Linked DNA regions of Caldimonas thermodepolymerans. The protein of the gene in region 1 interacts with the protein of each later gene in a pairwise test. Links are inferred from orthologs where the notes say so. Each region holds a gene or a part of one and is shown in the gene's direction. Other genes may lie near its edges.

The links.
Region 2: the proteins of IS481_RS01980 (region 1) and recJ interact in binary tests that used the Escherichia coli proteins (3 or more experiments, as listed by UniProt). The link is inferred for Caldimonas thermodepolymerans from one-to-one orthologs.

The regions. Positions count from the first base shown.
Region 1 is NZ_CP064338.1:402,649-406,078, forward strand. What follows is about bases 122-3,241. They hold IS481_RS01980 (DNA topoisomerase III), read left to right. Parts: upstream 122-448; coding sequence 449-3,034; downstream 3,035-3,241. Other genes in these bases: IS481_RS01975 (SET domain-containing protein), read right to left, coding at 122-157; IS481_RS01985 (helix-turn-helix transcriptional regulator), read left to right, coding at 3,044-3,241. Outside these bases: more of IS481_RS01975, read right to left, coding at 1-121; more of IS481_RS01985, read left to right, coding at 3,242-3,430.
Region 2 is NZ_CP064338.1:1,229,267-1,232,485, reverse strand. The notes cover bases 12-2,920. They hold recJ (single-stranded-DNA-specific exonuclease RecJ), read left to right. Parts: upstream 12-562; coding sequence 563-2,278; downstream 2,279-2,920. Other genes in these bases: IS481_RS05885 (PQQ-dependent sugar dehydrogenase), read left to right, coding at 2,385-2,920; IS481_RS05895 (hypothetical protein), read left to right, coding at 12-552. Also shown: more of IS481_RS05895, read left to right, coding at 1-11; more of IS481_RS05885, read left to right, coding at 2,921-3,219. UniProt on the Escherichia coli protein: Single-stranded-DNA-specific exonuclease.

The DNA.
Region 1 (3,430 bases):
CGATCGGCGCGACCGCGAACACGCCCTTGCCATGCACGCCGGAGCGCCGCACCTGGATGCGCCGCCCGGCACGGGCCGGGCGCGACGCCGGCCGGGCCGGGGCGGTGGCCGCACGGGTGCGGCGGTTGCGGGTGGAGGACGACCGTGCTTGCGTCATGGAGGACTTTGGGTACATTGAAACTGAGCGCGCACACGTGTGTGCGTGCGCGTACGCGCGCGTGGAGCCGGCATTGTAGGCGGCTGTCACGTGCGGGAATCAAGCCTTGACGCACGGAGTCCGGCCGGCCGAGCCGCTACCATCAGCCGCGTTGCACGCCCGGCCTGGCATCCGCCTTGCCGGGGCCGCGGAAGGTTGCTGCCCGCATCGCCCGGGCGGGCCGGGTGGCAGGATCGTGGTCGCCGAAGCCGGGACCGTCGTCGCGGGCTTCGAGCCAATTCATAGAGAAACATGGGCAAGACACTGGTGATCGCCGAGAAGCCTTCCGTCGCGCAGGACATCGTCCGGGCGCTGACGCCGGTGGTCGGCAAATTCGAGAAGCACGACGATTACTTCGAGAACGAGAAGTACATCGTGAGCTCCGCCGTCGGCCACCTGGTCGAGATCAAGGCGCCGGAGGAATACGACGTCAAGCGCGGCAAGTGGAGCTTCGCCAACCTGCCGGTGATCCCGCCCCGCTTCGAGCTCAGCCCGATCGACAAGAACAAGGGCCGGCTCAACACCCTGGTCAAGCTGATCAAGCGCAAGGACGTCACCGAACTGATCAACGCCTGCGACGCGGGGCGCGAGGGCGAGCTGATCTTCCGTCTCATCGTGCAGTACGCGACGCCGGCGCGCGGCGGCCTGAACAAGGACATCAAGCGGCTGTGGCTGCAGTCGATGACGCCGCAAGCCATCCGCGAGGGCTTCGAGCAGCTGCGCAGCGACGAGCAGATGCAGCCGCTGGCCGAGGCGGCGCGCTGCCGCAGCGAGGCTGACTGGCTGGTGGGCATCAACGGCACGCGCGCGATGACCGCGTTCAACTCGCGCGACGGCGGCTTCTTCCTCACCACCGTCGGCCGCGTGCAGACGCCGACGCTGTCCATCGTGGTCGAGCGCGAGGAGAAGATCCGCAAGTTCGTGCCGCGCGACTACTGGGAAGTGCGCGCCACCTTCGATGCCCAGGCCGGCAGCTACGAGGGCAAGTGGTTCGACCCCAGGTGGAAGAAGGCCGAGAACGACCCCGAGCTGCGCGCCGACCGCCTGTGGGACGCGAAGACCGCCGAGGCGATCGCCGAGGCGGTGCGCGGCCGCAGCGGCACGGTCACCGAGGAGTCCAAGCCCAGCTCGCAGCTCAGCCCGCTGTTGTACGACCTGACCTCGCTGCAGCGCGAGGCCAACTCGCGCTTCGGCTTCTCGGCCAAGACCACGCTGGCGCTGGCACAGGCCCTGTACGAAAAGCACAAGGTGCTGACCTACCCGCGGACGGACTCGCGCGCGCTGCCCGAGGACTACATCGGCGTCGTGAAGAAGACGATGGAGATGCTCTCCGGCGAGGACGCCACGCGCGCCTACGCGCCGCATGCCGAGAAGGCGCTGCGCGAGGGCTACGTGAAGCCCAACAAGCGCGTGTTCGACAACGCCAAGGTGTCGGACCACTTCGCCATCATCCCGACCCTGCAGGCGCCGAAGAACCTCACCGACGCCGAGCAGAAGCTCTACGACATGGTCGTCAAGCGCTTCCTCGCGGTGTTCTTCCCGGCGGCCGAGTACCAGGTCACCACGCGCATCACGACCGTGGAACACCAGGGGCAGTCCTACAGCTTCCAGACCAACGGCAAGGTGCTGGTCAAGCCGGGCTGGCTGGCGGTCTACGGCAAGGAGGTGCAGGAAGACGACGCGACGCTGGTGCCGGTGCAGCCCGGCGAGACGGTGCGCAACGCCGAAGTCGAGGTCAAGGCGCTCAAGACCCGGCCGCCGGCGCGCTACACCGAAGCGACGCTGCTGTCGGCGATGGAAGGCGCGGGCAAGCTGGTCGAGGACGACGAGCTGCGCGAGGCGATGCAGGAGAAGGGCCTGGGCACGCCGGCCACCCGCGCGGCCATCATCGAAGGCCTGATCGCCGAGAAGTACCTGGTGCGCGACGGCCGCGAGCTGATCCCCACCGCCAAGGCCTTCCAGCTGATGACGCTGCTGCGTGGCCTGGGTGTGGAGGACCTCACCAAGCCCGAGCTGACCGGCAACTGGGAGTACCAGCTCGCGCAGATGGAGCGCGGACGGCTCAGCCGCGAGGCCTTCATGCAGGAGATCGCGCGCATGACCGAGCGCATCGTGCAGAAGGCCAAGGAGTACGACCGCGACACCATCCCGGGCGACTATGCGACGTTGACCACGCCGTGCCCGAACTGCGGCGGCGTCGTCAAGGAAAACTACCGCCGCTTCACCTGCACCGGCCAGGGCGGCAACGACGAGGGCTGCGGCTTCTCGATCAGCAAGATCCCGGGCGGGCGCAGCTTCGAGCTGCACGAGGTCGAACAGTTCCTGCGCGACAAGCACATCGGCCCGCTCGACGGCTTCCGCTCCAAGGCCGGCTGGCCGTTCACCGCCGAGCTGAAGCTGGTGCGCGACGAGGAGATCGGCAACTACAAGCTCGAGTTCGACTTCGGCGAGGAGGCCCGCAAGGAGGCCGAGGAAGGCGAGGTCGACTTCAGCGCGCAGGAGCCGCTGGGCCATTGCCCGAAGTGCAAGGGCCGCGTCTACGAGCACGGCACCAGCTACGTCTGCGAGAAGACCGTGGGCCCGCACGCGACCTGCGACTTCAAGAGCGGCAAGATCATCCTGCAGCAGCCCGTCTCGCGCGAGCAGATGGGCAAGCTGCTCGCCACCGGCCGCACCGATCTGCTGGAGAACTTCGTCTCCAACAAGACGCGCCGCAAGTTCAAGGCCTTCCTGGTCTGGGACGAGAAGGAAGGCAAGGTCGGCTTCGAGTTCGAGCCGCGCGCGGCCAAGGCCCCCGCGAAGAAGGCGCCGGCAAAGAAGGTCGCGGCCAGGTCCTGAGGTGCCCCGGTGAACGACAGGACCGGCTTCACGCCCGGCGCGGCCGCGCGGGTGTCCACGTCGGTCCATCACCGGGTCGCGACGGTGACGATGCGCGACCACCTGATCGGTTGGGTCCAGGCCGGCACCAAGGTGCTGGGCGACCCGGACGCGGAGCACCGCTACGGTCCCGGCGACGTGTTCCTTGCGGCGCAGGGCACGCAGTGGGACGTGGTCAACGCGCCCGGCCCGCAAGGGCGCTACGTCGCGCAGCTGCTGTTCGTGCCCAACGACCTGCTCCGATGGTTCCTCGAGCGCCATCCTCTGCCACCGGGCGTGGCGCTGGTGCAGGGTCAACGCGGGTTGCGCATCGATGCCGAGCTGGCCGAGGCGATCGAGCGCGCGGCCCGTTCGCTG
Region 2 (3,219 bases), 830 kb from region 1 along the record:
TTCGAGTCCGAGGGGTGGCTGCTGATCTACGGCGCGCCGACGCGCTGGTACGGCGCGCACGAATCCCTGGCCGACCTGCCCACGGCCTCGCCGGACCGGGTGATCGGCCGCAACGTCGACCTCTGGATGCCCGACCACCCCCAGGCCCGCCTGGTGCGCCGGCTGCAGAACGAGGTGCAGATGCTGCTCTACACCCACCCGTGCACCGACCGCCGCGTCGAGCAGGGCCGGCTGCCGGTCAACACCTTCTGGCTCAGCGGCTGCGGCCCGAGCCAGCCCGAACGCCCGACGCCCGGGCTGGTGGTCGACGAACGCCTGCGCGACCCGCTGCTGGCCGGGGACTGGCCCGCCTGGGCCGAGGCCTGGCGCAGCCTGGACGCGGGTCCCGTGCGCGAGGCGCTGCTGGCCAGCCAGCGCGGCGAGCCGGTCAGCGTCACGCTGTGCGGCGAGCGCCACTGGCAACGTTTCGAGCGCGTCAGCCGCCACTGGCTGGAGCGCCTGCGGGCCCGCTTCCGTGCGGTGGACACCGCCGCGCTGCTGTGCGGCCTGTGAGCACCCGCCCATGAAGATCATCCTGCGCGAATGTCCGCCGCGCGCCGCCTGGGCGCTGGAACAGGCGGGCGTCCACCCGCTGCTGGCGCGGCTGTACGCCGCGCGCGGCATCGCCAGCAAGGACGAGCTGGACGACTCGCTCGCCCGCCTGCTGCCCCCCACCGAGCTGCGCGGCGCCACCGAGGCGGCGCGCTTCCTGGCCGATGCGATCCAGCAGGGCCGCCGGCTGTGCGTCGTCGCCGACTACGACTGCGACGGCGCGACCGCCTGCGCCGTGGCCTTGCGCGGGCTGCGCCTGCTCGGCGCCCGGCCCGGAACGCTGAGCTACGTCGTGCCCGACCGCGCGGTGCACGGCTACGGGCTGTCACCGGCCGTGGTCGAGCTGGCGCGCCAGCAGCGCCCGGACGTGCTGGTGACGGTGGACAACGGCATCGCCAGCATCGAGGGCGTGGCCGCGGCGCGCGCGCACGGGCTGGACGTGATCATCACCGACCACCACCTGCCGGCCATGGTCGGCGAGCGCGTCGTGCTGCCCGAGGCCAACGTGATCGTCAACCCCAGCCAGCCGGGCTGCGGCTTCGCCAGCAAGTCGCTGGCCGGGGTGGGCGTGATGTTCTACGTGCTGCTCGCGGTGCGCGCCGAGCTGCGCGCCCGCGGCGCCTTCGCCGACGGCGCGCAGCCGCGCCTGGATGCGCTGCTGGACCTGGTCGCGCTCGGCACGGTGGCCGACGTGGTCAAGCTCGACGCCAACAACCGCCGCCTGGTCGCGCAGGGGCTCAAGCGCATCCGCGCCGGGCGCATGCACGCCGGCATCGCGGCCCTGTTCGCCGCCGCGCGGCGTGACCCGGCGCGCGCCACCGCGTTCGACTTCGGCTTCGCGCTCGGCCCGCGCATCAACGCCGCCGGGCGCCTGGCCGACATGACGCTGGGCATCGAGTGCCTGCTGACCGACGACCCGCAGCGCGCCGCCGAGCTGGCGCAGACGCTGGATGCGATCAACCGCGAGCGGCGCGACGTCGAGGCGGGCATGCGCGAGCAGGCCGAGGCCATGCTCGAGCGCCTGATGCCGGCCGGCGAGCCGCCCGCGGCGCTGGCCATCTTCGACCCGGACTTCCACGAAGGCGTGGTCGGCATCGTCGCCTCGCGGCTCAAGGACCAGCTGCACCGCCCGACCTTCGTGTTCGCGCTCGGGCAGGACGGGCTGCTCAAGGGTTCCGGGCGCTCGATCCCGGGCTTCCACCTGCGCGATGCGCTGGACCTGGTCAGCAAGCGCCACCCGCAGGTGCTGAAGAAGTTCGGCGGCCACGCGATGGCAGCCGGCGCGACGCTGGCCGAGGAACATTTCCCGACCTTCGAACGGGCCTTCCAGGAGGTCGCCGACGAATGGCTGGAGCCGCACCAGCTGCACCGGACGCTGGCCACCGACGGGCCGCTGGAGCCGCAGTGGTTCGTGCCCGAGGTGGTGCAGGTGCTGGAACAGCAGGTCTGGGGCCAGGCCTTCGAGGCCCCGGTGTTCAGCGACGAGGTCGAGATCGTCTCGCAGCGCATCGTCGGCGAGCGCCACCTGAAGCTCACCGTGCGCCATGCCGGGATGCTGCGCGAGGCGATCTGGTTCGGCCGCAGCGAGCCGCTGCCGCCGCGCGCGCTGCTGGCCTACCGCCTGTCGCTGGACGAGTTCAACGGCAACCGGCGCGTGCAGATGGTGGTCGAGGGCGTGGCCGACTGAGGCGGCCCGGCCGGAGGGCCTTTTCATCCTGTTGCCATCCGCGCGGGCAAGCCGCGCGGGATGCCGCTAGGCTTCGGCCCTCGTCATCCACGCCTTGCTGTACCCGATGCCCGAACGCCAGCCCCCGCGCCCGCCCTGCCCCGCCCGCCGCGACACGCTGCGCCGCCTCGCCGCCCTCGGTGCCTCGACCGCCGTCCCGTCCCTCGTGCTGCCCGGCTGCGCGTTGCCGGGACCGGCCACCGCCACGCCCCGCCCGGTGCGAGTCGCCAGCGGACTGGAACTGCCCTGGGGGCTGGGCTTCCTGCCCGACGGGCGGCTGCTCGTCACCGAGCGCCCCGGCCGGCTGCGCGTGGTCTCCCCGCGGGGCGAGCTCGAGCCGTGGAGTGTCGCCGGCGTGCCGGCGGTCGACCATCGCGACCACGGCGGCCTGCTGGACGTGCTGGTCGACCGCGAGTTCGCCGCCAACCGCTACGTCTACCTGAGCTATACCGAAGCCGGCAGCGGTGCCGACGCCGGTCGCAACGGCGTGGCGGTGGCGCGCGGCCGGCTGGACGGCGACGCGCGCACGCTGGACGACGTGGAGGAGATCTTCCGCCAGGCGCCCAAGGTGCAGAGCGGCGAGAACCTTGGCGGACGCCTGGCGCAGTCCGCCGACGGCATGCTGTTCCTGACGCTCGGCGACCGGCGCGAGGAGGCCGAGCGCGTCAAGGCGCAGGACCTGTCCACCCACCACGGCAAGGTGGTGCGCATCCGCCGCGACGGCAGCGTGCCGCCAGACAATCCCTTCGTGCAGACCCCGGGCGCGCGGCCCGAGATCTGGAGCTACGGCCACCGCAACCCGCAGGGCATCTTCCTGCACCCCACGTCGGGCGAGGTCTGGACCTGCGAGCACGGCCCCTTCGGCGGCGACGAGGTCAACATCACCCGCGCCGGGCGCAACT